Regions from separate parts of the Alistipes sp. 56_sp_Nov_56_25 genome, predicted to be linked through region 4. Evidence: riboswitches for the same ligand, from Rfam matches in the RefSeq annotation. Region 4 holds a riboswitch; each other region holds the start of a gene.
The links. Region 4 has a riboswitch for cobalamin ahead of BHV64_RS06895 (PKD-like domain-containing protein). Riboswitches for the same ligand answer to the same signal wherever they lie in the genome.
Positions count from the first base shown of each region.

Region 1: linked by a shared signal. The riboswitch ahead of BHV64_RS07830 (PL29 family lyase N-terminal domain-containing protein) and the one ahead of BHV64_RS06895 (PKD-like domain-containing protein) in region 4 are both predicted to bind cobalamin.
Region 2: linked by a shared signal. The riboswitch ahead of BHV64_RS09815 (putative transporter) and the one ahead of BHV64_RS06895 (PKD-like domain-containing protein) in region 4 are both predicted to bind cobalamin.
Region 3: linked by a shared signal. The riboswitch ahead of BHV64_RS02435 (anaerobic ribonucleoside triphosphate reductase) and the one ahead of BHV64_RS06895 (PKD-like domain-containing protein) in region 4 are both predicted to bind cobalamin.

Region 1 is NZ_MNQF01000027.1:12,081-19,501, reverse strand. Features, by position in the region: gene BHV64_RS07845 (MlaE family ABC transporter permease) at 1-503, opposite strand, end outside; gene BHV64_RS07840 (DUF4834 family protein) at 505-915, opposite strand; gene purB (adenylosuccinate lyase) at 1,021-2,367, shown strand; gene BHV64_RS07830 (PL29 family lyase N-terminal domain-containing protein) at 2,437-4,071, opposite strand; cobalamin riboswitch at 4,320-4,521, opposite strand; gene BHV64_RS07825 (hypothetical protein) at 4,807-5,019, opposite strand; partial or broken gene BHV64_RS07820 (amino acid permease) at 5,584-7,041, shown strand; gene BHV64_RS07815 (TonB-dependent receptor) at 7,038-7,421, opposite strand, start outside.
Region 2 is NZ_MNQF01000061.1:136,740-144,160, forward strand. Features, by position in the region: gene nrdD (anaerobic ribonucleoside-triphosphate reductase) at 1-1,397, shown strand, start outside; gene BHV64_RS09800 (4Fe-4S cluster-binding domain-containing protein) at 1,399-1,869, shown strand; gene BHV64_RS09805 (DUF2284 domain-containing protein) at 2,011-2,583, shown strand; gene BHV64_RS09810 (hypothetical protein) at 2,711-3,076, opposite strand; gene BHV64_RS09815 (putative transporter) at 3,175-4,857, opposite strand; cobalamin riboswitch at 4,995-5,191, opposite strand; gene BHV64_RS09820 (hypothetical protein) at 5,771-6,661, shown strand; gene eptA (phosphoethanolamine--lipid A transferase EptA) at 6,655-7,421, shown strand, end outside.
Region 3 is NZ_MNQF01000003.1:150,315-157,735, reverse strand. Features, by position in the region: gene BHV64_RS02460 (hypothetical protein) at 126-710, opposite strand; gene BHV64_RS02455 (transcription antitermination protein NusB) at 865-1,800, shown strand; gene BHV64_RS02450 (DUF1573 domain-containing protein) at 1,813-2,226, shown strand; gene yajC (preprotein translocase subunit YajC) at 2,300-2,620, shown strand; gene nrdG (anaerobic ribonucleoside-triphosphate reductase activating protein) at 2,677-3,162, opposite strand; gene BHV64_RS02435 (anaerobic ribonucleoside triphosphate reductase) at 3,468-5,855, opposite strand; cobalamin riboswitch at 5,907-6,107, opposite strand; gene BHV64_RS02430 (TIGR03905 family TSCPD domain-containing protein) at 6,217-6,465, shown strand; gene BHV64_RS02425 (GlsB/YeaQ/YmgE family stress response membrane protein) at 6,528-6,779, shown strand; tRNA gene BHV64_RS02420 (tRNA-Gln) at 6,826-6,896, opposite strand; gene nhaD (sodium:proton antiporter NhaD) at 7,042-7,421, shown strand, end outside.
Region 4 is NZ_MNQF01000021.1:1,457-8,877, forward strand. Features, by position in the region: gene BHV64_RS06880 (sensor histidine kinase) at 1-1,149, shown strand, start outside; gene BHV64_RS06885 (TonB-dependent receptor) at 1,179-3,287, opposite strand; gene BHV64_RS06890 (glutaminyl-peptide cyclotransferase) at 3,297-4,364, opposite strand; gene BHV64_RS06895 (PKD-like domain-containing protein) at 4,386-6,182, opposite strand; cobalamin riboswitch at 6,354-6,571, opposite strand; tRNA gene BHV64_RS06900 (tRNA-Thr) at 6,817-6,891, opposite strand; gene BHV64_RS06905 (carbon starvation CstA family protein) at 7,023-7,421, shown strand, end outside.

The DNA.
Region 1 (7,421 bases), on a different contig from region 4:
ATGCCCGTCGCGGCGGCGATGAGGTATCCGCCCAGAATGCCGATCAGGATCGAGAGGATCGTCAGAAAGGGGAAGAAGACCATCGCGGCGACGATCTTCGGGAGGATGAGGTACGAGGCGGAGTTGACGCCCATGATTTCGAGCGCGTCGATCTGTTCGGTGATGCGCATGGTTCCGATCTCCGAGGCGATCGACGACCCGACCTTTCCGGCGAGAATCAGCGCCACGACCGCCGACGAAAACTCCAGGATCATCGTCTCGCGCGTGGCGTAACCCACCAGCGAGCGGGGAATGAACGGCGAATCGAGGTTGATGCACATCTGCAACGTGATGACCGCGCCGATGAAGACCGAGATGATGGCCGTCAGGCCGATCGAGTTGACACCGAGCGACTCCATTTCGAAAATGATCCGCCGGCGGTAGATGGCGGCCTTCTCCGGACGGGAAAAGACCTTTCCCATCAGCATGAAATAGCGCCCTATGAGTTCGAAAATCTTCAACATGCTACTGCTTTTCCTCTTCGAAATCGACGTAGTCGCCCACATCCTTCGACACGCGCTTCTCGGGCGTTCCCGGGGTTTTGTGCACCTTCACCTCGCCTTCGCGCTCCTTGCGCGGCTGCTCTGCAAAGGGCGAGCCGAAACCGCCGAATCCCTTCGGTCCGGACTGCTGTCCGAAGCCTTCGCCGAACTGCTGCTCCATCTGCTTGCGGACCTTGTAGATCCGCCAGCGGAAAGCCAACATCAGCACGACGACCAAAATAACAAGTCCCATAAGAAAATACAAGATAAACAGCGCTATGCCCTTGAGCAGCGCGGGGGCGCCGAGCGCCAGTATGACGATAAGGAGCGTCGTCAGCGGATTGCGCTGCACGAAGCCCGCCAGGGAGTCGATGATTGCCAGTATGAAATTCATTCCGATTTCGGTTTACATCTCCACAAAGGTATGGAAAATTATGCGTATTTCAATTAAATGTCGTAAATTTGGCGTTTGGAAACGAAAAACAAATCACAATCCCATATGTTAACTCCCCTCACCGCCATCTCGCCCGTCGACGGGCGTTACCGTAATAAAACGGAGAAATTAGCCGATTATTTTTCGGAGCAGGCCCTCATCCGCTACCGCATCCGCGTCGAAGTGGAATACTTCATCGCCTTGTGCGAACTGCCGCTGCCGCAGCTGACCGGCATCGACCGCTCGAAATTCGCCGCCCTGCGCGCGCTCTACCTCGATTTCTCGGACGCCGACGCCCGGCGCGTGAAGGAGATCGAGTCGGTGACCAACCACGACGTAAAGGCCATCGAGTACATCATCAAGGAGAAAATGGACACCCTCGGGCTGGAGGCCTATAAGGAGTTCGTGCATTTCGGCCTCACGTCGCAGGACATCAACAACACGGCCATTCCGCTCTCGCTCCGGGAGGCGATGACAGGCGTCTACTACCCCGTCGTCGAGGAGGTCCGCGACGCTTTGGCGTCGTTCGCCGAGCAGTGGCGCGAGGTTCCGATGCTGGCGCGCACGCACGGGCAGCCCGCCTCGCCGACCTCGCTGGGCAAAGAGTTTTCGGTATTCGTCGAGCGGCTCGAAAAGCAGTTGTTCATGCTCCACGACATCGCCGTTCCGGCCAAGTTCGGCGGCGCCACGGGCAACTTCAACGCCCACCGCGCAGCCTACCCCGAAATCGACTGGGTGGCTTTTGCCAACCGATTCGTGAACGAGACGCTGGGGCTGTGCCGTTCGCAGTACACCACGCAGATCGAGCACTACGACAACCTGGCGGCGATCTTCGACAACATGAAGCGCATCGACACCATTCTCATCGACCTCTCGCGCGACATGTGGACCTATATTTCGATGGAGTACTTCAAACAGCAGATCAAGGCCGGTGAGGTCGGATCGAGCGCCATGCCCCACAAGGTCAACCCCATCGACTTCGAAAACGCCGAGGGCAACTTCGGCATTGCCAACGCCGTTTTCGAGCACCTTTCGTCGAAGCTGCCCGTATCGCGTCTTCAGCGCGACCTGACCGACTCGACCGTGCTGCGCAACATCGGCGTGCCGATGGCCCACGCGGTGATCGCCCTGCAATCGCTGCTCAAGGGGCTGAACAAGGTGATCCTCAACCCCGAGGCGCTGGCGCGCGACCTGGAGAACAACTGGGCCGTGGTGGCCGAGGGCATCCAGACCATCCTGCGCCGCGAGGGTTTCCCGAAGCCCTACGAGGCGTTGAAGGCCCTGACGCGGACCAACGCCCACATCACCCGCGAGTCGATCGCGGCATTCATCGAAACGCTCGACGTCGCCGAATCAGTCAAGGAGGAGCTGCGCGCCCTCTCGCCCTCGACCTACACGGGCGTGTTCCGGTAGGCCGGAACCGACATCGAAAACAAAGGCAGGACCCGAAAGCGTCCTGCCTTTATTCGTCCCGACGGACCGTCACTCCTTGCAGCAACGCACCGTATAGCCGTAAGACCGGTTCATGTCCAGTTCATTATTGATCGAACCGCTGCTCGACAGTTTGCTGCGGAAGAAGAGGTAATAGGATTTGACCGAAGAGGTTTCCGCCGACCAGTAAGCGCCCAAACCGCCGGTCGAGCTGCGCAGCCCCACGATGGCGCCCGAACTGTAATTGCGATAGCCCTGCGCCGGATACCAGGCCGTCTGTTCCCCGTGGGTATAGGTCATACCGTAGTTCGTTCCGTCCCATACCGAAACGCCGTCGATGTACTGACGTCCCGAAATCAGATCCTCCCATGCACCGGTTCCAGGAACCCTGTACCCCGGCGGGCAGGGGTCGTTGAGCGTTTTGGCCTCACCCCACAATGTCGCGTTCGGCGACGCAAGCCAGTTATAGCCGGTTCCGACCTTATCGTTGTAGAACGTCATAGGATTGGCGGCAGCCCCGTCGGTCGTCGTCGCACTCTTGCTGAAAGCCCAGTCCAGCGCCGGATAAGCGGGATTCACCACCGTGCCGTTCTTTGCTTCGAGGAACGCATTGGCCGAAGTTTCCGTTTTCTCGCCCCCGTAGAACGGGTCCTTGCGCCCCCACTGGTAATACATGCCGTAAGCGTCCGTACCGCCTGCGGTCGTACCTGCGGCGCCCAGGTTGCGGTCCATGAAGACCGTCCCGTTCCCGTAGGTCATCGTCTGCGGAGCGTCGGTCACCCAGACATGCCAGCTCCAGACGACCTTTCCGTCCTGCATCAGGGCGACCAGCGCGTTGCCCCTGCCTTCGCCGACCGTGAGGAAAATATCGCCGGAGGTCGTGTCGAGGGCGACTCCCGAAACGAGTCCTTCGGAGTCGGTCCACAGCCAGTCGGCCGTCATGCCGTCCGCCATCTCGATCGCCGGCTCGAATCCGACCCCTTCGCCGGCTCCGTTTCCGCGTACCCGGGCATTGAAAACATACGTTCCGGGCGCCGAAACCACATAGCAGTTGGCCGTCCCCGCAACGCTCAAGTCGTTGACCTGCGCCGCCGAAAGAGTCCCGCCGTCCGTCAGCGCGATTTCCACCCGGCCGTTTCCGGCCTTTACCGACCGGAACAACTCCACCTGCTCGTCGCCCGTGGCTTCGACCGGATTTCCGGAGCCGTCCCCGATCTGCCACGGCGTCACGGCGGCGTCCGTCGTCACGGTCCAGAAACCTTTATCATCGCGCCCCACGACGGGGACAGGCCCCGAAACAGGCATTTTCGCTCCGGCGGCATCTTTCAGCCAGGGAATATCCTTTTCCGCGGCGAGTGTCCAGTAATACGCATCCCCGTCGACCGCAATGCCGATCAGCGGCGCTTCCGCCGCCGCATTGCAGGCTACCGTCACTTCGGTCCCGTCGCAGAACGTAAGGCGCACGCCGTCCTCCGTCTCGGCCAGCGACCGCACTTCCGACTGCGACACGGCTCCGGCCAGCGTCTTCAGCGAGACCAGGCCCGCATTCAGGTCTTCGATCTTTTGCAACAGTTCGGCCGAGGGGGGGGGAACGGGTTTGTCTCCATCCGGGTCCGAAGCCCCGGATTCGCTCTTGCAGCCGCCGAGAAGCAGCGCCCAGGAGCAGATCACAAATAATTTTTTCATCATACCTTGTTTTTTAGTTAATGGTTCCATCTGTTCCGTCCGTAAGGGACAGACTTCACGGAGAATACCGCGCAGGCAAAAACAGGCATGACGACCCGGCAAAGCATGGCGACGACTTCCTCATCCAACCGTAAAAAAGTCTGTCCGAAGAGGTTCGCAGCAACAGGAAAAAGAGGGCCGAAGCAAATAAGGACGCACGGAAAAACCGCCGGCGACGACTTCAGGCGCTCCCTTTCTCCGCAGGAGCAAACACCCTATCGCGCAAGGCAGGTCTTCTGACTTGTCCCCCGAGGCGGCGCCTTCCCGGTCCCGGAGGACCAGTGGCTCAAGAATGCCGCAACGAAAAAGCCCTTGCGGGCGGGACTCACAGCAGCGGGAACTGTTGCCGATTCACACGGCATTCCCTTTTAATTCCCCTCCACGGGGAAACCATTGCACGGCAAAGGTACACTTTTATCGGCAGGAAGCAAGCGATCCGGCGGAATATTTCCGCGAAACGCGCCCCGCCGCTCTGCGCAGCGGACCGTTCCGACCACGATGCGTCCCTTTTCCGGCAGACGGCGGCGCGACTTTGGCACGCGCCTTGTACTTATTTCAGTCAGCTGCGGCACAGCAACCGCAGTGAGGTTTCTTCATTTATTTAAGTTTGGGTTAGTAGTTTTAGGAGGGCAACCTCCTGGGGGCAGCAGGCAATCGTGAGATTCCCTGCTGTTTTTTTATCCCCGGAGGGCATCACTAACCGAACAGGTCGTTGAGCACGGCGGCCAGACGATACGACGCCAGGATCAGCTGGCATTCGGGCAGCAGGTAGGTGTCCGTCACGAACTGCTTGCCGTAGGTCCCGTCGGCCCGCTGCCAGTCGTAGATCACCCGGCAGGCGACGGCCGTTTCGTGCAGCCATTCACGGGGCGTAGCATCGGCTCCCGCAACGGCGAAGACCTCCCACACGCGAACCGTGTTTCGGGAAGATCGGCCGCAAGGCATCGCTGTCCCCGCCACTCACCCGCCGCAAAATGTCTTTTTCTCCTTCCACGTTACAACGCCGTGAATTTTCCTTTAAAGACACTATCATCAGGCATATGCCACAAATAAAACAATAAAAAGAAATAAAACCAAAATTATTCCGGTGAAAATTCCACAACAAGACCCGATAATCGGCCAAACGGTCCCCGGCGGACGGCGATTGCAGGTTCGGCACGCGCTTTGTACTTATTCCGGTCAGCTGCGGCACAGCAACCGCAGTGAGGTTTCTTCATTTATTTAAGTTTGGGTTAGTAGTTTTAGGAGGGCGACCTCCGGGGACAGCAGGCAATCGCGAGATTCCCTGCTGTTTTTGCATCCGCATGCCGGGCGCGCCGTTTCTGCGTGCGCAGGGTACGAAAAAGCCGCCCGGTGTTCCGATCGGTTCTTTGCAACGCTCCGGCCGCCGATTTCACGGGGCGGCAATGCGCTCCGGCACGAAAACTGTGCGGCGGACGACGAGGGAAAACAGCAAAATCCAACCTACCCACCATGGCAAAACGTAAAAATATCACCACGACGCAGCTGGCGCTGATGACCGCTGCAGCCGTCATCAGCCTGCGCGGGCTCCCGATGATGGCCCAGGAGGAACTGACGATGTTCTTCTACATTTTCTTCGCGACGTTCCTCTTCCTGATTCCTGCGGCCCTCGTGGGCGCCGAACTGGGCAGCGCCTTCGCCGACCGCGGCGGCGGCGTCTACACCTGGGTCAAGGAGGCTTTCAACCGCCACCTGGGTTTCTCGGCGATCTTCCTGCAATGGATTCAGAACGTCGTCTGGTATCCCACCGTACTGGGATTCGCCGCCGCGTCGATCGCCTACATGATCGGCGTTCCGGCTCTGGCGCAGAACGGGCTGTACGTCGGGTTGTTCTCGATTGCGATGTACTGGTGCGCGACGCTGGTGACCCTGCGCGGCACGTCGGCCATCTCGGGCATCACCTCGAAGGGATTTCTGATCGGCACGGTGCTCCCGGGCGTCGTCGTGATCGTGATGGCGGTCATCTGGATGGCCGGCGGCAACGAAATCGCCCTGAAGGAGATTCCGGCCGGCGTCTCGCAGATCGTCAACGTCGACGCCGCGCAGCACGTCCACCCGCGTCTCTTCCCCCACATCACGGGCATGAGCGACATCGCGTTCCTGGCGGGCATCCTGCTGCTGTTCGCCGGCGTGGAGGTGCACGCCGTGCACGCTCCGGAACTGGCCAAACCCCAGACGCAGTTCCCACGGGCGATGTTCCTCGCGGCGCTGATCTCGTTCGGACTGTTCACGCTGGGCGCGCTGGCCGTGGCCATCATCACCCCCTACGACCAGATCAACCTCCAGTCGGGGCTGTTCACCACCTTCCAGATCGCTTTCGAACGTTAACACGTGGGATGGCTCTCGAACGTCATGGGACTGCTCGTGGCCTTCGGTGCGCTGGCGGGCGTGATGTCGTGGATTTCGGGCCCCAGCCGCGGCCTGCTGTGGACGGCCAGGGACGGCGCTCTGCCCTGCTTCCTCCAGAAGACCAACAAGAACGGCGTGCAGCTCAACATACTGATTATCCAGGGCTGCATCGTGACGCTCCTCTCGTCGCTTTACATCGTGATGGACGACGTCAGCGTGGCGTTCTTCCTGTTGAGCGCCCTGACCGTGGGACTGTATCTGATCATGTACATGATGATGTACGCCGCGGGAATCCGCCTGCGCTACACGCAACCCAAGCTCATCCGCAGCTACCGCGTGCCGGGCGGAAACACGGGCATGTGGCTGATCGGAGGCGTAGGGTTCCTCGCCGTGCTGTTCTCGTTCATCGTCACCTTCTTCCCGCCTTCGCAACTGCCCGTGGGCAGTCCGGCGACGTACACGTGGCTGGTGGTGACCGGCACGGCGGTCTTCCTCGCGATCCCCTTCATCATCAGTTTCGCAATGGACAAACGGAACGCCCGGCGGACGCCGGAGGCTTAAAACTCGACCGTCAGGCCCAGCGTCGGGAGCAGCGTGCCGCTCACCTGTTCGAGGTATTTCATGCGGTAACGCCGTTCCGAAGCCGGAGCCGAGGGGTTCTCGATCTCCCCCGTGGACATCAGCACGTCGGGCTGGCGCAAACGACCGCCCGCAACGTTTTGCAGGTCGATGTAGAGACCCAGCATGCAGCGGCGGAAGTAAAACACCTTGTCGATGCGCACGTCCAGCTGTGCGAAGGCGTCGAGCCGCCCGGCGTTGTATTTCGAATAGTCGTAGTAGGGCCGTCCCTGCGCATCCCACGCCTCGACGAGCGACGAACGCTCCACGTCGTAGGGCGTGTAGGGCGCACCGCCCACGGCGCTCAGCTTCGCACCGAAGCT
Region 2 (7,421 bases), on a different contig from region 4:
CGACGCCCGAATTCCTGATGTACATGAATTATTTCATCGAACAGGAGTACGGCGAGGATTACTACACGCGCGCCGACGAAGTGGTCGACCTCTCGAAGAAACGGCGCACGATCGACAAGATGATCACCGACTGCTTCGAGCAGATCGTCTACTCGATCAACCAGCCCACCGGGGCGCGGAATTTCCAGGCCGTGTTCTGGAACGTCGCCTACTACGACCGCTACTATTTCGAGTCGCTTTTCGGGGAATTCGTCTTCCCGGACGGCTCGAAACCCCACTGGGAGTCGCTGTCGTGGTTGCAGAAACGGTTTATGACGTGGTTCAACCGCGAACGCACGAAAACCGTGCTGACCTTCCCCGTCGAGACGATGGCGCTGCTGACCCGCGACGGCGACGTGATGGACCGCGAGTGGGGCGACTTCACGGCCGAAATGTACGCCGCGGGGCACTCGTTCTTCACCTACATCAGCGACAACGCCGACTCGCTGTCGTCGTGCTGCCGCCTGCGGAACGAGATCCGGGACAACGGGTTCAGCTACACGCTGGGCGCCGGAGGCGTCTCGACGGGTTCGAAGAGCGTGCTGACGATCAACCTGAACCGCTGCATCCAGTACGCCGTGAAGAACGGCATGCACTACCTCGCCCATCTGGAGGAGATAGTGGACCTGGTGCACAAGGTGCAGATAGCCTACAACGAGAACCTCAAGGAACTGAAGGCCAAGGGCATGCTGCCGCTCTTCGACGCGGGGTACATCAACCTCGCACGGCAGTATCTCACCGTCGGCGTCAACGGGCTGGTCGAGGCTGCGGAATTCCTGGGCATCCGCATCGACGACAACGACGACTACGCCGCTTTCGTGCAGGGGGTATTGGGGCTGATCGAGCGTTACAACCGGAAATACCGCTCGAAGGAGGTGATGTTCAACTGTGAGATGATCCCGGCGGAAAACGTCGGCGTGAAGCACGCCAAGTGGGACCGCGAGGACGGATATGCCGTGCCGCGCGACTGCTACAACTCCTATTTCTACGTCGTGGAGGACGAGTCGCTGAACGTCATCGACAAGTTCCGCCTCCACGGACGCCGCTACATCGAGCATCTCACGGGCGGCTCGGCCCTGCACATGAACCTCGAGGAGCACCTCTCGAAGGAGCAGTACCGCCACCTGCTGCGCGTGGCGGCCGCCGAAGGATGCAACTACTTCACGTTCAACATCCCCAACACGATGTGCAACAAGTGCGGGCACATCGACAAACGCTACCTGAAGGAGTGCCCCGCATGCCACTCGGACGACGTGGACTACCTGACGCGCGTGATCGGCTACATGAAGCGCGTTTCGAACTTCTCGGCGGCTCGCCAGCAGGAGGCCGCGCGGCGCTATTACGCCAAGGCGGAGTAGGATGGTGCGGTATCACAATTTCGACGTGGTGTTCGCCGAGATTCCCGGCGAAACGACCCTGGCGCTCAACATCACGGGCTGTCCCAACCGCTGCCCGGGATGCCACAGCCCGCACTTGCAGGCGGACGAAGGGCGCGTGCTCGACGAGGCGGAACTGCTGGGGCTGCTGGCCCGTTACGGACGTTCGGTGACCTGCGTCGCATTCATGGGCGGCGACGCCGGGCCGCACAAGATCGCCCGGCTGGCAGGGACCGTACGGAAAACCTGCCCGGAGCTGCGCACGGCATGGTATTCGGGCCGGGAGGAGCTGCCGGAGGGTTTCGAGGCCGCGGCATTCGACTACGTCAAACTGGGCGGATGGGTCGAGGCGCTGGGTCCGCTGACGGCGCCGACGACCAACCAGCGGCTCTACCGGGTCGGACCGGACGGGACGATGGAGGACATCACGAAGCTGTTCCGGCGCAAGCCGTGACGCGACGCCGTTTTGCCGGTGGGAGCCGGAAATTCAGAGATTAGTTTAGCGTTGTCTGCCATGCAACGACTTACGGCCGGCTCCCACGGCAAATGGTGCGAAAACCGCCCGGAACGGCGGTTTTTTTCATAACTTTGCCGCATGGATCATTCGTTTCGATACACCGCCCGGGATTTCACGGCGGAACTGCCCGCCGCAGCATACGTCGCCCGCTTCCGCGACGCCGAACGGGTGGGCGGCTATTGCCGGGAGTGCGGCAACTACGGCCGCAGCTGGGGATGCCCGCCGTTCGGGTTCGATATGGAGGAGTACGTCACGCGTTACGGCACGGCGCTGCTCGTCGCGACCAGAATCACGCCCGAGGAGCCGGGACTCCCGGTCTCCGAAGCGGGACGCCTGATCCTGCCCGAACGGCAGCGGCTCGAACGTCGGCTGCTGGAGATGGAACGGCAATACGGCGGACGCTCGTTCGCCTACGTCGGAACGTGCATTCACTGTCCCGAGGGGAGTTGCACGCGCCCCGAAGGCAGGCCCTGCCGCCATCCGGAACTGGTGCGGCCGTCGCTCGAAGCCTGCGGATTCGACGTGGCACGCACGGCCTCCGAACTGTTCGGAATCGAGATGAAGTGGGGCAGCGGAGGCCGCATGCCCGAGTACCTGACGCTCGTATGCGGATTTTTCCACGACGCGGAATCGGTCGTATGGAACGGATAAGGGCGGTTTTCAACCGGAGCGGCGGCAAGGATTCGGCGCACGCGCCGCTGCGGCCGTCCGGTCGGGCGCATACGAGATCGTCGCGCTGCTGACGACCGTCGGCACCGGCAAGGAGCCTGACGCGCGGTCAGACGTTGAGCTGGTTGCCCTCGGCAAACAGGGAGTCGAGGATCAGGCGCAGTTCGGAGAGAAGCTCCTCCTCGTCCAACCCGCCGTTCAGGGAGAAGAATTTTCCCGGAGGCGTGCAGTACTGCACCGTCGAGGCGGCCTCGCAGGACTCGATGCCGCAGATGATGACCGCATCGACATCGTCCTCGTGGCGCAGCATGGCGTTGTAGAACGCCAGCAGGTAGCGCGGAGTGCTTATCGGCGGAACGAGCACCATCGTTCCCGAGGCGTCGAACTTGTCGGGTGAGTTGATCTCCTTCAGGCCGTACTGGCCTGCGATCCGGCCGGCGGTCTTCGCCGGAACTCCATACAGCACGATGTTCATAAGCGTTCGTCTTTGGAAAAAGGCGCGGCCGGCTTGCTGATCGCGTCCGACCCGTTATGGCGGCAACGTGTCCGTTTCCTTGCCGCTCCTTTTCCGGTTTAACCGAATATCAGTATCAAAAGCTGTGCCGCCAGCACCCGCAGAAACATCGACAGCGGGTAGACCGTCGCGTAACCGACCGACGGAGCGTCGGACGAGGTCTGTTCGGCCGAATAGGCCAGCGCAGGCGGGTTGGTCGAGGCCCCCGAAAGAACGCCGATCAGCGTATAATAGTTGAGTTTGTAGTAGAAGCGTCCGAAAATGCCCGCCAGCAGGAGCGGCACGACGGTGATCACGGCCCCGTAGGCGATCCAGACATATCCGCCCGCCGCGAGCGTCGGCACGAACTCCTCGCCCGCGCCCAGTCCCACGCCCGCCAGGAAGAGCGAGATGCCCACCTCGCGCAGCATAAGGTTGGCCGACATCGTCGTATAGGTGACCAGTTTGTAGTGCGGCCCGTAGCGGCCGATCAGGATGGCCACGATCAGCGGACCTCCGGCAAGACCCAGTTTCACGGGCTGCGGGATGCCCGGAATCCAGAACGAAATGCTGCCCAGCAGAACGCCCAGCGCGATGCCGGTGAAAATGGGGATCAGGTTGGGGTGGTTGAGCCGCTTGAGCGAGTTGCCGAAAAGCCGCTCGGCATGGGCCACCGACAATTCGGGCCCCACGACCGTCACCCGGTCGCCGATCTGCAATTGCAGGTTTCCGGAGGCCACCAGGTCGATGCCCGAACGGTTGATGCGCGTGATCGTGACGCCGCACGTGGAACGGACCCGCAGTTCGGAGAGGGTCTTGCCGTTCAGCTCGGGCTTGGTGATCAGGATGCGCCGCGAAATCATCGCCTTGTCATGGACCATCGGCTCGGCGTCGACCTCCCGCCCGAGCAGGGCCACCAGCGCCTCGACATCCCGGGGCGCGGCGATCAGCAGGATGCGGTCGCCGCAATGAAGCGCCGTCGAAGCGTCAGCCAGTTCGGGGCTTCCGCCGCCGCGGCTGATGCGCGAAATGACGAAATCCCGCAGCGCAAGGTCCCGGATCTCGGCGACGGTCTTGCCGTTGACGGCGGCATTGACGATCTCGACGGAAAGACGCCGGGTCGTCAGGTCTTTCTGCGCGTCCGAATCCTGCCCGGCGGCGGCCTCTTCGCGTTTCACGTCGATGCGCAGCAGGTAGCGAAGCCCGATCAGCGTGAGGATGGCTCCCACGACGCCCAGCGGGTAGGCCACGGCGTAACCCGTGGCGATGTCCGGGGCATCGGCTCCGGCGTGCATGTCGCTGAAAGCCTGCTGTGCGGCGCCCAGTCCGGGCGTGTTGGTCACGGCGCCCGACATCACGCCGACCATCGTCGTCATGGACAAGCCCGTGATGTAATAGAGCGCCACCGTCGTGGCGACACCCAGCGCCACCACCAGCACCGCCAGTTTGTTGAGCGTGACGCCGCCCTTGCGGAACGAAGAGAAAAATCCGGGCCCGACCTGCAGGCCGATCGAATAGACGAAAAGAATCAGTCCGAACTCCTTGAGAAAGTGCATCAGGTGTTCGTCGACGTTCATGCCGAAATAGCTGAAGCCGATGCCGACGAACAGAATGCCCGTCACGCCCAGCGACACGCCGGCGACCTTGAGTTTGCCCAGCATGACACCCAACGCCACGACCAGCGCCAGAATCAGCACCGAGTGGGCCACACCTCCGCCCCAAAGCGACTCGGAGCCAAATAACAATCGTTCGATTAATTCCATATCCAATCCTCATCCGGTCGGCTTCCGTCCGGGAAAAATCCCGCCTGCCGAAAGGCGCAGCACCCGGCGGCAAAGTCCGACATAAAACAATAAGCATTACATAACCCGATGTCAAATACCCATCCCCCGGGGCTTCCTGACGTCGAATCGGCCTGGCAGGTCTTCTGACTTGCTCCTGTTCCGAAGCCTTCCCGGTCCTTGCGGGCCAGTGGCGAGATGTTCGGAGCCTTCACGGAGTTTCACAGCAGCGGGACTGTCCGGGATTTGCACCCGATTCCCTTTTCACTCTTCTTCCACGCCCGGGAAGGAGAGTACCAAACCTGCGGCAAAGATAACGCTTCTTTCCGAGAAACCGCCCGAAATCGCGGATTATTTTCACCAACCGCAGCCAGAAAGCGCCGGAAAGGATCCCATTCCGGCTTGCGCTTCCACCCGCAAAAACATCCCCAATATTACTTTAATGTACCAAATCCGAATTCAGTCGTTTCTACACATCTATTTTCCCTTTTGCTCTTGCCGCATTTTTGTTAACTTTGCAGCAATTATCTTCAGCCATTAATTTATGGGAAACGCATTGCATCCAAATGAACGAACTTTGATTTACATGCTGCGAAAAATATCGGTCGCATTGGGCAAAACCATCGTCTCGCTCATACTGATCGCCTTGCTGGCAATCTTTGTGACAAGCGTAAGCCCCGTATATGATTTCAGTGAGGCTAAACCCTTCAGCGGCCCCGACATTTTTAACCCATACTGGGGGGGGGAATCCGACATATGCTGGAAACGAGCCAATTTTCATACGCATACGCGCGTAAAGGGCATCCTGAACGAGTGCGAATATTGGCCGGCCGAAACCGATGAAGCCTACCGGAAATTCGGATATGACATCGTAACATTCTCGAATCACAATGAATTGACCCTACATCCGTACGATTCCCTGTTGCAGGTCAATGTCTACGAACACGGTATCAACCTATTCAAATACCATAAGCTGGTATTCGGTTGCGACGAAGTCAACCGCTTCGATCATTTGATCCCGCTTTTCGCTTCCCAAAAACAATTCCAGTTAGACCTGCTCGGAAAGGAGTCCGATTTCATCCAGATGAATCACCCCTTGAGAACGACGGGCACGTCGAAAAGCCACATGCAAAAACTCGGCGGTTACAGGATCATGGAACTCGACAGCGGAAAGAGCACCGAAAACGAGTACTGGGACTGGGCCCTCAGCGCCGGGCATTACAGTTTCGGGCTGGCCAACGACGACCTACATTACCCCGACAAATCCAGCCGCATTGCCGTGAGGTGCAATTTCCTGCATTGTCCGTCGGCGAGGTATGAAGACATAAAGGAAACGCTTCTCGGAGGGTGCTATTATGCGATGCGCATTCCCGACTACGGACATGGGGACTGGGAGGTGAAATACGCCAGAAACAGGAATCTGCCGTCGGTCGAGAAGATCGGACTCGACGGCGAAACGATCTACATCGCCTTGTCGCGCCAGGCGGACAGTATCAAGGTGACAGGGCAGGATCACACCACTCTGTCGCTGGCCCGGAACTCGTCCGCGGCCAGCTATACCATGAGGGACAATGACCCCTACGCACGTATTACGGCCTACTTTCCCGACGGAGAGGTGATCTACACCAATCCGTTCGCACGATACGACGCTTCCGTGGCACAAACTCCCTATATGGCTCCGGCGCATACGGTAAACATCCCGTTGACGATTCTTTTCAACTTTACGCTTCTTGTCCTGTGCGCGGGAGTGATCCTTACATTTTATAAAACAGTTATCAAATGGTAAAATTTCTGAACGAAAAGACCGACCTCACCCGCATATCTTCGGTACTCAGCCTGTTTACGCTCGTGGCGTTCCACTGGCCGTTCTTCCGGCTGGTGCTCGGCAACATCGAAGGGGGCTTCAACGGCGTATTGATCACCGGAGGGCTGGGCGTGCTGATGTTCGCGCTCAATTTTCTCGTCTATTACCTCGTGCTCTTTCTCGGACGCTTCGTCGGAAAGTGCATCCTTGCCTTCACATTCATAGGCAATGCCATAAGCCTCTATTTCATAAACACATACCAGGTGCTCATCACGGACAAGATGATGGGGAACGTATTCAACACCCGGTATTCGGAGGCTTCCGGATTCTTTTCATGGTCTGCCGTATGGTATCTCCTCTTCCTGGGGGTGGTTCCATGCATCTACATTTTTGCAAGGCGGTTCGACTACGGAAGCTGGAAGCGTTTTTTCGCCCGCACGGGCATCGCATTGGCGGTTTCTTTGGCCATCGCGCTGGTCAATATGCAGAACTGGCCGTGGATCGACCGCAACGCGCCCAAGCTCGGCAGCCTGGTCATGCCGTGGTCGTATACGGTCAATTCCGTACGCTACTATAATTCCGTAAAGAAGCAGAACCGGAAAGAGATTCCCCTGCCCGACGCGAAGATCGTTTCCGACAGCAAGGATGTATGCGTGCTGATAATAGGAGAATCCGCCAGAAGGGAGAATTTCTCTTTATACGGATACGGCAAGCCGACCAATCCGCTTCTGGAGAAAGACAG
Region 3 (7,421 bases), on a different contig from region 4:
AAAGCAAATTAAAAATTAAGAATTAAAAATTAAAAATCAGGATGCAAAGAGCCCCGCAGGCGGTCGGCAGAGTATATTTCTTTCGCAATTCAGTATATTTTTTTCTATTTATCCGTTCGCCTCTTTTATTTCAAAATCCAATGTCCTAAATTAGGACCAATATAAAACGCCATTGCTATTATTTCGGAGGCGAGGCCGAAGAGGGAATTTAAAATGAATCTGCCATGAACAAAACCGAGCTGAAAGTGTTTCTCAAAGGATTGGCTAATTTCTACGTCGTTCTGATGATTATAGCGTTTCTGCCCACACCCGGAAAAGATTGCTCTCCGGGACGCCTCGTGCGGTGCATCGCCATTTATACGATCGTAAGCATCGTGATCTTTTCGGCCGTCTATTTTTGGAACCGAATCAGAAAGGGTCCGGATAAACGTCCCGATACGTGTCCGGTTCCCGATGCAAAAGAGACGAAAGACGACGATTTGAGTATTTCCCGGTTCCTCACCTTGCGAAACATGGGCGCCTGCTTCATCTATTTTCTTTGTGTCTTCGCGCTTCTCTATCCGGAAATGTCTCTCGAAAGCATGCTCAAAGCCAGCGCCCGAAGCACCGGCTATTGCATCCTTGTCCTGCTCGTGGCCGGAATCGTTTATTGTGTCTATCAAAGTCATGTAGGCAAGAAAAAGTCGATCCGGGAAAAGTAGTTGCAGCATCGGGAGGCCATCGCGCCTCCCGTTTTTTCGGATACGCCGGAATCCGCCGCGACGGCCGCGCGGAAATCGCCCGGAGAAAGAATTCTCCCGGCTTAATTTTTTATTCTTGATTTTTAGTTGTATTTTTGCGGCCGTTAAAAATCGTTCTAAAAAAATGTTGAGCAGAAGATTACTCCGTATAAAGGTCGTCAAGGCGCTGTTCGCCCATCTCAAATCGGGCGCGGATAACATGATGGCGTCGGAAAAAACGCTGATGGCGTCCGTCGACAAGGCCTATGACCTCTATTTCCAGATACTGATCCTCCCCGTGGAGATCGCGCGTTACGCCGAACAGCGTCAGGAGCTGGCCAAACAGAAGAAACTGCCGACATTCGAAGACCTCAACCCCAACACCAAGTTCGTGGACAACGCCGTGATCCGCACCATCGCCAACAGCGACGCGGTGAACGATCACGTGGCGGCCCGCAAACTGGGATGGGAACGCTATCCCGAACTGATCCGCACGCTCTACGCGCAGTTGACCGAGAGCGACTACTACAAGGACTACATGCAGCGCGAGGAGCGCTCGTTCGACGACGACAAAAAGCTGCTCGAGGACTTCTTCAAGGAGTTGCAGAGCTGCGAGGCGCTGGACGACGTGCTGGAGGAGATGTCGATCCTCTGGACCGACGACCTTCCCTACATCGTGATCATGGTCCTGCGCACGCTTTCGAACCTGCGCGTCTCGCACACCGAACTGAAGGTTCCCGCAAAGTTCAAAAGCAGCGAGGACCCCGAATTCGTCAAGACGCTGTTCGAAAAGTCGCTGGTCAACTACTCCGCCTTCCAGGACTACATCGAGAAGTTCACGGCCAACTGGGACGTGGAGCGCATCGTCTTCATGGACAACCTGATCATCGGCACGGCGATGGCTGAGCTGACTTCGTTCCCGTCGGTTCCCGTCAAGGTGACGCTCGACGAGTGGATCGAAATTTCGAAATACTACTCCACCCCGGGCAGCAGCACCTTCATCAACGGCGTGCTGGACAAGATCGTCGAGTCGCTGACCGCGGAAGGACGCATCAAAAAGGCCGGGCGCGGCCTGATCTGACCCCTGCCGGCCATGACCCGCATGCTCGCGATCCTCGCCCTGGCGGCACTCGCCGTTGGCTGCGGCACATCTCCCCGTGCGGTCGAACGCAAGGGCCGGATTATCTCGCTAACGGATTCGATTCTCACCACGGGAGGCACGGACACCGTGCGTTTCGGACGCCTCGGGTCCGGCGAAATCGCCGTGCTGCGCCTCTGGCTGGCCAACGACGCGAGCCGTCCCGTGGCCGTCGCCTCCTACCGGCGCAGCTGCGGATGCACGACGCTCGAATTTGACGCACAACCGATTGCACCGGGCGACGCACGGCAGGTGACGCTCACCTTCGATTCGCGCGGCGAACGGGGCTGGCAACTCAAGGCGCTGGACATCACGCTGGCGGGAGGGCAGCGGCCCCTGCGGCTGTTCGTGGAAGCGGACATAAAATAAATCCTTGTTTATTCGGCAATAATTTGTACCTTTGCTTCGTTCAATGGAATAAACACTTAAAACGAATACAATTATGATTAATTTTCTTCAGACGGTCCCCATAGAGCCTCAACCGGGATTCATGCAGCAGTACAGTTTCATTATTATGATCGGCCTCATGGTGCTGGTTCTCTGGTTGTTCATGTGGCGTCCCGAGGCCAAGCGCCGCAAACAGATGCAGGAGTTCCGCAACGGTCTGAAAAAAGGCGACAAAGTCATCACCGCCGGCGGCATCTACGGCGTCGTGAAGGAGATCAAGGAGACCACCCTGCTGATCGAGGTCGACGGCAATGTGACGCTGCGCATCGACAAAAACATGGTCGTAGCCGACAATTCGGACCTCCAGCGTCAGTAGAGATAACCCGCGCATAAAAAAGAGCTGCAAGGATTTGCAGCTCTTTTTTCACACACCTATCCGAACAGGTGCAAGGCCCCGACGTCGATGATCCGCTGGTTGGAACTCCCCCGGAAATCGAGCGACAGATCGCGCAGCGCCTCGACGTAGCGTCCGTCGACCAGCGTGTCGATCCACCGCAAGCACTCCCGGCGGGCCGGGTCGGCGAGACACTCTTCGAGCGTATAGCCCGTATAGCACCAGACGTTCTGCCCGGTGCGCTCCTTCACCAGCCGCAGAAAGGCCGCCATGGCTTCGGGCTGCAACAGCGGATCGCCGCCGCTGAGCGTCACCCCGTCGAGAATCGGATTCGCGGCGATTGCAGCGCAGATGGTTTCGGCACGCTCCACGGTCAGCGGCTCGCCCCGCCGGGGATCGTGGCTCTCGGGGTTGTGGCAGCCGGGACAACGGTGCGCGCACCCCGCGAAATAGATCGCATAGCGCAGCCCGTAACCGTCGGAGATGGTTTCGGGATAGATGCCGATGATTCTTAATAATTCCATTGCGTTTTCATAACATGAATACAACACCGTCGGTCTCGATTCACGGCGGAACGCCGTGTTTACAAATCTGATCCACCTCTAAACTTTAGGCGGGGACTTGCCGCACGCGACCGGAGACGGCGGCAAAAAGGGATTCTTCCGCCGGGTGAATTTTGATTTTAGGCGGGCGGACAGGGGGCCGCCAATTTCGATTATCGCAGAGCGGTTTTCGGGCTTCGTGAAGTGGGGCGAAGCAGGAGCATACGAACGTATGTAACTGTTTCGCCCCGCAAGGGAAGTGCAAAAGATGCCGGTGAGAATCGAAATTACCGGTGCTTTACCCGATCGCGCTCCTCGGCCTGCTTGGCCGAGTTCCACGATTCGAGGCTGCCTGTCAGGTAACCCGTGATGCGGCGCATGCGCAGGATGTCGTCCGAACCGCAGACGGGACATTTCGAGTAGATCACCCCGCGGTGGCCGCACTTGCGGCAGGTGTCGATCGGATGGTTGATCGAGCCGTAGCCGATCCCCTCGTCCTGCATCACCTTGACGATCTTGAGGATCGCCACGGGATTCTTCCGGGCCTCGCCGTCGAGTTCGACGTAGGTGATGTGCCCGCCGCGCGTGATGGCGTGGAACGGCGCTTCGAGGCGGATTTTCTCGACGATGGAAACCGGCTCGCGCACGTCGACGTGGAACGAGTTGACGTAGTAGTCGCGGTCGGTGACGCCCGGAATCTCCCCGTAACGCTTGCGGTCCATGCGCGTGAAGCGTCCGCTCAACCCCTCGGCCGGGGTCGCCAGCACCGAATAGTTCAGCCCGTATTTGGCCTTGTACTCCTCGACCACGCGGTTCATCACCGTCACGGCGTCGTAGAGCGTCTGCCACGCCTCCTTCGAGGTCGCATGGCCTTCGCCGTAAATCGCCACCATCGCGTTGTGTCCGCCGATGAAGCCGATGCCCAGCGTGCCGTGCTTGAGCACGTCGCCCACCTCGTCGTTGGGCTGCAACCGGCCGCCGCCCTTCCAGACATCGTTCGACATCATAAACGGGAACTGCCGCGCAAGGGCCGTGCGCTGAAAGCAGTAACGTTCGTAGAGCTGCTCGGCCATCATCGTGGCGGTCTTGCGCACCGATTCGAGGAAAATTTCGCGCGCCTCCTTGCGGATCGCGTGTTTGTTGCCGTCGGGAATCATGTCCCCGGCCTCGCGCATCGCCTCGATGGCCAGCCGCGGCAGGTTCATCGACGTGAAGGAGAGGTTGCCGCGCCCCCACGACGACTTTTCGCCGTGCAGATTCTCGAAGACGCGCGTACGGCACCCCATCGTCGCCACCTCGTAGCGGAAGCGGTCGGGGTCGTCGATGCGCCACTTCTCGTGGCGGTTGAACGGTGCGTCGAGAAACATGAAGTTGGGGAACAGCGCCACCGACGTGGTGCGGCACGCCTCGATCAGCAGGTCGAAGTTCGGAGTTTTGAACTTGATCTCCCCGGCCAGCGCCTTGTCGAAGTCCTTCACCGCTGCGGCATAGTCCTCTTCGGACCACGAAACACCCTCCTTGACCTTGAAAATCTGGATCGGGAAGACCGGCACTTCGCCGTGCCCCAGCCCCTCGATCGTGGCGGAAAGCAGTTCGCGGATGACCATGCGGCCCTCGGGCGAAAAGTCCGTGCCGTAGTTCACCGAGCTGAACACCACCTGGTTGCCGCCGCGCGAGTGCATCGTATTGAGGTTGTGGATGAATCCCTCCATCGCCTGATGGGTCTCGCGGCGCGTCGTGTCGTATGCCTGCCGCCAGATGCGTCGGATGTCCTCGTCGGCGACCTCCACGCCCGACTGGCGCAGGGCGGCGAACAGACGCCCCACCGCCGTCTCGCAGGGTTCGATCGTCGGCACGTGTTCGGCGACCAGGGCCTTCAGCTCGGCGCGCTCCAGCGTCACGCCGCCCCGCACGCCGCACAGGAACAGCGTCATGTCGGTTAGGTGACGGCGGAAGGTTTTCAGCACGCCCGGGGCCATGAAATGGTCGAACGCCGGGATCGACTGCCCGCCGTGCTGCTCGTTCTGGTTGGTCTGGAAGACGATCGTGGCCAGCGTGGCGTAGCTCTGGATCGACTGCGGCGTGCGCACCGAGCCGTTCTTCGTCGAGAATCCCCGTTCGTAGATGTCACCCAGATCGTACTGAATGCACGTCGTGGTCTTCGTGGGATAGTAGTCCAGGTCGTGAATGTGAATGTCCCCGTCGCGGTGGGCGCGGCCGTGGCGCACGCCCACCAGATATTTCAGGGCGTAGTCCTTGGTGATCTCCGAGGCGAAGGTCATCATCTGCCCCGCGGGCGTGTGCGACGACATGTTGGCGTTCGAAAGGTTGATGTCGTTCTTCTCGACGGTCACGATGCCGTCCATGACGCTCTTGATCGACGAGCGGCGGTCGCGTTCGACGTTGCGCCACTCGCGGTAGATGATATAACGTTTGGCGATCGAGGGGTTGCGTTTCATCAGCCGCTCCTCGACCATGTCCTGAATCTCCTCGACCGAAATCTCGGCCTTCGTAATTGCCGCCGCCACGTCGGATGCGATCTGCTCGACGGCCTGCCCCTCGTCCGTTATGCCGCCCGCGCGAAAGGCCTTCGTGATGGCGCGGACGATTTTATCCAGAGAAAAAGGCTCGGTTTTACCATCACGTTTGATGATGGAAATCTGCGTGTAATCCATTGTAATATGAGTATATACGTTTCACAACAGGCCCCGTTTCCCCGCAGGGCCGACATTGCATGCGCAAAGGCAGGTCTTCTGACTCGCACCGACCCGCAGGCGGCCTTCCCGTCCCCCGCGGGACAGTGGCTCGACGATTCGCCTGCGGCATTGAAGTGCATACAGCAGCGGGAACTGTCCGGGATTCGCACCCGATTCCCTCTTATCCTCCGCCCCGGCGGGACGAAGGATACCTTTGCGGGTCACAAAAGTCTCCATTATTCCCCGACTTTCAAAATTCCGGAGCAGGAAGTTTTCAACATTTTGTGAAAGGCTCCGAATTTCGTATCTTCGCCCCCGCAAACCGGAAAATCGTAACTCCATGACACAGAAAATAACACACGTCTGCCAGGGAACCTGCTCCCGGCAAATCGACGTCGAACTCGAAAACGGCGTCGTCCGAAGCGTCTCCTTCACGGGCGGCTGCCACGGCAACCAGCAGGGAATCGCGGCGCTCGTGCGCGGGATGACGGCCGCGGAAGCCGTCGCCCGGCTCGAAGGCATCGACTGCCGGGGCCGCGGCACGTCGTGTCCCGATCAGCTGGCAAAAGCGCTGAAAAAGGCGTTATAAAACGCCCCGGCCCGGCCGGGTACGGATTTTGCACTCCGAAAAGCGTTCCAAAATGCAAGACTATGTATTTTCTATGGTATCTGCTGATCGGACTGGCCGCCGGATGGATCGCCAACCTGATCGTCAAGGGAGGAGGTTCGGGACTCTTCGTCAACCTGATCGTCGGGCTTATCGGCGGCGTATTGGGCGGCTGGCTCTTTTCGCTCTTCGGATGGGTTCCCGTCGGCACGCTGGGCAGTCTGGCGACGGCCGTCATCGGCTCGGTCATCCTGCTGTGGATCGCCGCGCTCATCTCACACCGCAAGATCCGCTAAACAAACGTATGCACGAAAAAGGCGGTCGCATGACCGCCTTTTCGTGTTGAGCTGCCGGGATTCGAACCCAGAACGACAGAACCAAAATCTGCTGTGTTACCATTACACCACAGCTCAAACATTCGCTCGAAAGCGACTGCAAAGATAAACAAAAAATCGCAAAAACCAACCCCCGGATGCAAAATTGGCAGGGACAAAACCGGACCTCTGCCGGATTTTTCGTATCTTTGCTTCAGTTACCCTGTAAATAAACGCAAACGATATGATTCCGACAATGATTCTGCTCTTCGTGGTGGGCTATCTGTTCATCGCGCTGGAGCACAAAACCAGGATCGACAAATCGGCCGTCGCCCTGCTGATGGCCGGAGCGATCTGGACCGTGTTCAGCCTCCTGGGCAACGACCCGCACATTCAGCACGAGCTGGTGGACCAGCTGGGCGACACGTGCGAAATCCTGGTCTTCCTGATCGGGGCCATGACCATCGTGGACCTGATCGACAGCTACGGCGGCTTCAACGTCATCACCGACCACATCACCACGCGCAACAAGCGCAAACTAATGTGGCTGCTGGCGATCATCACCTTCTTCATGTCGGCCGCACTGGACAACATGACCACCACGATCATCATGGTCATGCTGCT
Region 4 (7,421 bases):
GGCGGTTACGTGCCCGAATACGAGAACGGCGCGGAGGTCATTGCGAACCAGATCCGGAAATATTACGACACGGACGACATCGAAGACGCTCATTTCCATACGAGCAAAAGTCTCTATCTGTTCGATTCGCGCAAGCTCAAGGAGTGGAAAATCGCTGAATACGCCCTGCCCAAGGGCAGCGTCATCGAGGATACGATGGCGGCCAAGCTGTCGAAATACTCCCACTACATCGAACTGTTGGTGGCGGGCATCCTGCTGCTGGTGCTGCTGCTCTTCGTGACGTGGCTGCTGTTGCGCATGCGGCGGCTCAAGCTCACGCTTGAGGAGCGCGAGGGCCAGCTGGTCGTCGCCCGGGAGAAGGCCGAGGAGTCGGACATGCTCAAGTCGGCGTTCCTGGCCAACATGAGCCACGAAATCCGCACGCCGCTCAACGCCATCGTGGGCTTCTCTTCGCTGATGCAGAGCGAGGAGCTTTCGCAGGAGGAGCGCGCCGAGTACTGCGCCATCGTGGTCAGCAACTCCGAGATGCTGCTCACGCTGCTGAACGACATCCTCGACATTTCGTCGCTCGAGTGCGGCAAGATCAGGTTCAACTACGCTTCGGAGGATATCGTGCAGATTTGTCAGCACGTGATGATGACCACGGCCCATACGCGGCAGAGAGGGGTTGAGGGGCGTTTCGCGTGTCCCGTCGGATCGTTCATGCTCACCACCGACGCCCACCGTCTTTCGCAAATCCTGATCAACCTGCTGACCAACGCCGGCAAGTTCACCTCCGAGGGCAGCATCACGCTGGGGGTGGAGATCGACGAGGAGCGGGGCGAGGTGCTTTTCTCGGTGGCCGACACCGGACCGGGCATTCCGCCCGACAAGCAGGATCTGGTTTTCAACCGCTTCGAGAAGCTCGACGGCAACAAGAAGAAGGGCACGGGGCTGGGCCTTGCCATCTGCCGCCAGATCGCCATGATCGTCGGGGGCCGCATCTGGGTCGATTCCGCTTACACGGGCGGCGCGCGTTTCGTCTTCGCGCATCCCATCGGTATCGACCCCGGTGGAGAGAACCGCGAGGGGGGGGGATTTCTACCCTCTGAACAGCGTAAGTCCCTCTTTGTGAACGATGCCGGTCAACTGGTCCCCGAAGGGAAATAAGACGCGGAGAAAGGCTCCTTCGCGCCGGGTCACCTCTTTTTCGTCCCCCATTTGGGCTTTATGCCGATGAAGAATTCGGCGTTCATGCGCGGCATGGGCCGGGAGAGCACCGAGAGGTACTCCTCGTTGAAAAGGTTGTTGACCGTGCCTTTGAGCGTCAGGTCCGCCCACCGGAGCGAGAGACCCTTTTCGAGCGAGAGGTTGCTCATCAGATAGGGCGTAAGGCGTCCGGTGAGCGTGATGTCGTTGCTCGACATGGTGTAGCGTTCGCTGTAATAGCAGAACTGATAGAGCAGGCCCCAGCTGCGCCAGGAGAGCCTTCCGGTCGCCGTGGCCGAATATTCCGGTTCGTAGGGCAGCTGTTTGCCGACCGACCGGTCGGCCGGGGACATCGGCTCCCCCTCGTTGATCGACGGCGCCCATGAGAAGGTGCCGTTCAGGTTGATTTTCAGTTCTCTGGTGAGCGCTGCGGCCAGGTCGGCCCGGATCTCCACGCCGTAGGCGTGGACCTTTTTGATGTTCACCGGCGAGAAAAATCCCTTTGCCGTCGGCAGCCACAGAATCCAGTCGTCGATGTGCTGGTCGTACCACGACGCCGACCCCGACAGCGTGTACGCGCCCTCCTTTCCCACGGCGAACGACAGTCCGGCTTCGTAAGCGACGCCCTGTTCGCTGTTCAGGCCGGGGTTGCCGCCCGGCAGGAAGTAGAGGTCGTTGAGCGTCGGGAAGCGGTAGTTGCGCGAGACGGAGGCCTTCGCCACGACGTTGCCGCGCCTGGAAAGCAGGCAGTCGGCGAAGAAGGCAGGGATGACCGGCGACCAGGAGGTTCCGTACATGGCTTCGCGCACGACGACCGACAAGCCCAGCCGCTCCGTGGGGCGCCACTTGGCCGACAGGGAGCCGTCGAGTTCGATGCGTCCCTTGTCATAGCCGACGACGGCCTTGTCGCCCTGCTGGCGGATGATGTTCTTGTCGGCGCTTTCGACGAAGTGCTGGTGTGCCGACAGTCCGGCCGTGAAGAACCATTTGCCGCCGACGGAATACTCCCCGTCGGCCTGCCCGTAGAGGGTGTTGATCCTGCTCCGCGAACGGGTCATGGCCTCCAGGATGCCGTTGCCCTTGTCGCGCCGGTAGTCGTAGGCCGTCCACGAATGCACGTATCCGGCTTTCGCCGCCGCCTTCCAGTTCCGGCGGTAGTGGTCCCACGAGAGGACGCTGCGCAGGGTGTGTTCGCGCTGGCGGTTTTCGAACTGCGTGTCGTCGGCGTAGTCGGTCGTCAGCAGGGGCAGTTCCCGGTTGGAATTGATGTACCAGGCGTTCAGCCCGAAGCGGTCGCCTTTCCCGGTGTTGTAGTAGACCTCCTGCAACACGTGCACGTCGTCGAACGCGCCGCTCTTGTTGCGTTCGGTGGGATAGTACGACCCGACGATGTTCATCTCGTCGTCGTAGATGTTCTCCTTCTTGTCGCGGTTGCGGTACTTGTAGTCGTTGGCCGAGGACTGGTAGACGGTGCGGGTCGATACCTGCCAGCGCTCGTCGCCCCATGTCAGGCGCAGGAATTCGTCGAAAGTACGGAACATGCCGATGCCCTGGATATATTGCAGCCCGAATCCGTCGGCCGCCGCCGGCGCAGTCGAGAGCTTCACCAGTCCGCCCAGTCCGCCGCCCGTCTCGCTGACCGACGAGGTTCCGTGGAGCAGCGAGGCGTCGTCGATGAAATAGGAGGGGATCATCGAAAAGTCGGTCATGCCCAGCATCGGGTTGTTGATGCGCATGCCGTTCCACGTCACCTGCGTATGCGACGGACCCGTGCCGCGGAACGATACCGTGGAGAGGGTCGCGCGGCCGTACTGCTTGACGAAAACCGGTGTGTTGAACGTCAGCGCGTCGGCCATCGAGAGGGCGATGTTCTCCTTGAGGATCGCCGAGTCGAGTTTCGTCTCCTCGACGCCGATGCTTTTCATCGGACGCCGGCCCCAGACCGGAACCTCCCGGATGGCGATGGCGCCTTTTCCGCGCCACTCCCCCGCGCCGGCGTTCTGCGGGGTTTCCGGCGCGTCGGACGCCGCCGGCTCGCCCTGCGCCCGCAGCAGCGCCGGAAACAGCAGCATCCAAAGAAACAAGGCGGTTGTTTTCATGCTCTCCGGTTATTTCCAGCAAAACGCTCCGGGCGCGACGCCCACGTGAAATTCGTCGACAGGCTCGCCCTTGGCCGTATAGCGGTAGACGACTCCCTGCTGCTGGTAGTCGATGGCGTCGGCAACGTACACGTCGCCGTTGGTCGGATCGACCGTCAGTCCGTAATATTTGGTCTCCCTGTATTCGAGGAACGGGCGCACCGGAAGCTGCTCCCCGGCGACGGGCATGCGCCAGACGTCCCGGTCGATCCAGTAGAGCGTGTCGCGCGTGCCGTTGAGCTGCATCTCCGACGGGGAGTCCCCCTTCCGGAACCGGAACTGCTTCTCCACGGAGAACGTTTCGGCGTCGATGCGGTACAGCGACGGGGCTTCATATCCGTAGGGGCTGCCCTCGTAGCCGCCGTCGGTGACGGTCCACAGCTTGTTGTTCCGGTCCATCGCCAGCGACGCGGGCTGGATGCCGACGGTCAGCTGACCGACGACCCGGTCGGTCTCGGTGTCGATTTTGAGGATACGGTTCTGGTAGGACCAGCAGTTCACGAAGACGTATTTGCCGTACTGCACCATCTGCTCCGTGGAGCCGGATTCCGCCGTCATGTCCGGGCACTCGATATATCCCGTGATTTCGTAGCGTTTGGGGTTGACGATGAAGATGCGGTTGTCCCAGATCTGCGTGACGTAGGCCTTTTCGTCCGAAACGAAATGGATGTACCGCGGCGAGGTGAGGTTGGTGATGCGTCCCACCTCGCGGAAGGTGTCGGGGTCGACGGCGAAAACGACATGCGAATTGTTCACCGCGATCCATCCCACGCCGTTGTGCAGGGTCATCGACTGCGCCACGTCGCCCAGCTTGAAGGCGTTGGCCCGGTGGAAAACTTCGTTTTCGACGGTTTTCGTTTCCGGGTCGTAATACGACAGCGTGGCGTTTCCGTACTGGAACATGCCCTCGTTGACGATGAACAGCCCCCGTTCCGTCGCCGAGAAATCCTCCGTGCGGCCGTAGTCCCACTTCATGCAGCCGCCGAGGGCGGAGAGGCATAAAGCCGCGGGCAGAATCTGTCGTAAGAATCGTTTCATGCGTTGCGGTCGGGAATGGGGTTATCGGTTGAGGTTCTCGTCGATGACCATTCCGGCGACTTCGGTCGAGAGTTCGCCCAGTCCTCCGGCGCTGCCGTTGATGGCGCTCTGCACCTTGATGAAATCAATGTAGCGCAATCCGGCGGGCTGTCCGTCGGGCGTCATGGCGTTGCTGATCTTGAACCAGGTCTTGCCGGTTTTGGACGAAGATTCCAGATTGTCGCTGCCCGCGTTGTCGACGTACCCCCATTCGAACGAGTTGTTCGACCAGTCTCCGCCTGGGGTCTGCGTGGTGTTCTGCCGCAGGCCCGTGCCGTAATAGGTATGGGACTCCTCTTCGAGCCACAGGGGATAGTAGTAGTCCTGCGCATGGAACTGTCCCAGATAGGCTACCTGCCCGCTCCGGCCCAGATTGTCGGTCCATTTCACCCCCTGGCGAGGCCCGGCGGGTCTGTAATAGGTCACCGCATACTCCTGGACGGTCCATTCGCCGCCCGTTTCGCTGCCCCGGAGTTCGTACCATTCGTCGTCGGGCTTGCCGTTGCCGTTGACATCCTGCATCACCCACACGACGCCCGGTTCGTTGCTCCCTTCGAACTGGTTGCCGGGGATCGAAAAGTCGTATCCGCCCTTGTTCTCCACGCTGTGGTCGAAGGCGAGGATCACGTAGCCGCCGAAGTTGCCGAGCGAGACGAACTCACCCTTTTTCAGCCGGTTCTCGGCGTAGAGACGGGCCTCCTCGAAGCTCTTCTGACCGGTGTATCCGGCCATGCCCGTTTCGTTGACGAACTGTCCGGGCGCGGGCAGGAATTCGAGCACCCGGTTCGACGCGGGCTGTCCCGTCGTCGTGATGACGCGCTCCGATTCGCGTTCGTAGCAGGTCACCCGGAGCGTTTTTTCGGTGATTCGCTTCGACGATGCGCGCGTGATGTGGCGCGAGAGGGGTGCGGCCGGGCTTTCGTCCGTGTCCGTCACCCGGAAGGTGACTTCGTATTCGCCCTCTTTCTCCGGCGTGAAGGCGAACATGCGTTGGGTTGCGTCCTCCTGCAAGGCGCCGTTCACGTACCATGCATATTCCGGCCCGACGGCGTCGCTCACCTGCGGCCGCAGGAACAGCGTCCGTCCGAGCGATACGCTCCGCACCAGCGGGTCGGCCAGGTAGGAGGAGGGGATGAACGCGATGCGGACCGGAATGACGTCCACGACGTGCACGGCAACCGTTTTCTCGGCCGTGCCGTCCTCGTTGGTCACCGTCAGCCGCAGGGAGCAGTCTCCCGGTTGGGTGCGCATGAAGATGTAGTCCTTTTCGGTGGAGACCGGTACGGACGAGTCGTCCAGATACCATTCGTAACGGGCGTTTTCGCCGTTCTGCACCTCCGGTGCGAACGTGTATTCCCGTCCCGTGAGCACGTATAGCCCCGTCGGCGGCACGATGAGCGAGATGACGGGGGGAGCGAGCCGGTTCACGTCGATGCGCGCCTCCTTCTCGTCGTATCCCGCCCGGTTTTCGACCCGCAGGATCACATAGACGCGGCCTTCCTCGTTGAACACGTATTCGAACACGCGCGCCGTGGAAACGACCTCGTCGTCGATCGTCCAGCTGTAAGCGGCCTCTCCCTCGTTTTCCACGGTCGGCGTGATCGTCACCGCGCGGCCGATCTTGGCCGCGTAGACGCCTGTCTCGCTGTCGAGGGTGATTCGGGGTTTGCTGTCCGGCAGCGTAATCTCTCCGTCCTTGTTGCAGGCTGCGGCCGCCAGCGCTACCGAGAGCAGCGCCGGTATCGCCGTCCGTCCGGCATGACTGAAAAAACAGCTCATATCCTCTTCGTTTAAATCGTTCAACCAATCTTTGCGGATGTTCCGGAGATCCGCATTCGTGCCGTGCGCACGGCATGCGTCCGGCCGGAATTTCGCAGTAGCCTGATTTTACATTCGGGGATATGCCGGAAACCGTTTTTCCTGCCGATCACGATCCATTTCCCCCTGGATTGTAAAACCATTGCAGCGGCAGGTCTTCTGACTCGTTCCGGTCCCGACGCCTTCCCGGTCGCGTGAAAACCAGTGGCAAGAGATTGTCGGGGTCTGATGTGCCGCTTCGGCGGCAGGAACTTACAGCAGAGGGAACTGTTGCCGATTTTCACGGCATTCCCTTTTAATCGCCCGGGGCCGGGGGCCTCGTTCGGCGAACCGTTGCGCAGCAAAGGTATGGAAAAAAGATGAAAAAGAAGACGCGCCGGTCGAATTTTATGCCGGCGGCCTGCCGAAGGTCCCGCCGCCCGGGGTTCATTTCCGGTCGTTTCCGGGGACGGAACAGCTGCGCCGGCCGGGAGGCGGACGCCTGCGCGCAGTTGCTCTCTCCTGACGCCTGAAAACGAAAAAGTCTTACATGTCGTTGACACATAAGACTTTTTGCAGTGGACGACGTAATCCGTTCCTTCTCTCTCACGCCTCCTGGAGCTGAATCCGAGATTTGAACTCGGGACCCCTTCATTACGAGTGAAGTGCTCTACCGCTGAGCTAATTCAGCCTTTCGGGAACACCGAGGTTCCCTTTGGGACTGCAAATATCTGAAAAATATTTTTTTCTCGCAACAATTTTGCGAAAATTCTCGCTTTTCTTGCTATATTCGCGCTAAAACTGACCCGAAACTGTTTTACGATGATTACTTTTCTGGTGTGCCTGGCGTTGCTGGTGACCGCATATTTCACGTATGGACGCTATCTGGAACGGCTCGTCGGCATCGACCCGGCGGCCCGGACGCCTTGCAGCCGCCTTTACGACGGCGTGGATTACGTGCCCCTGCCGAGGTGGCGCATTTTCCTGATCCAACTGCTCAACATTGCGGGGCTCGGCCCGATTTTCGGCGCCGTGCTCGGTGCGGCCTACGGGCCGGTGGCGTTTCTGTGGATCACCTTCGGCGGCATCTTCATGGGTGCGGCGCATGACTTCATCGCCGGGGTCATCTCGCTGCGCCACGACGGCGCGAGTCTTCCCGAGACGGCCGGGGTCTACCTCGGCGGCGGCATGAAGATCGTCATGCGGCTCTTTTCCGCCGGG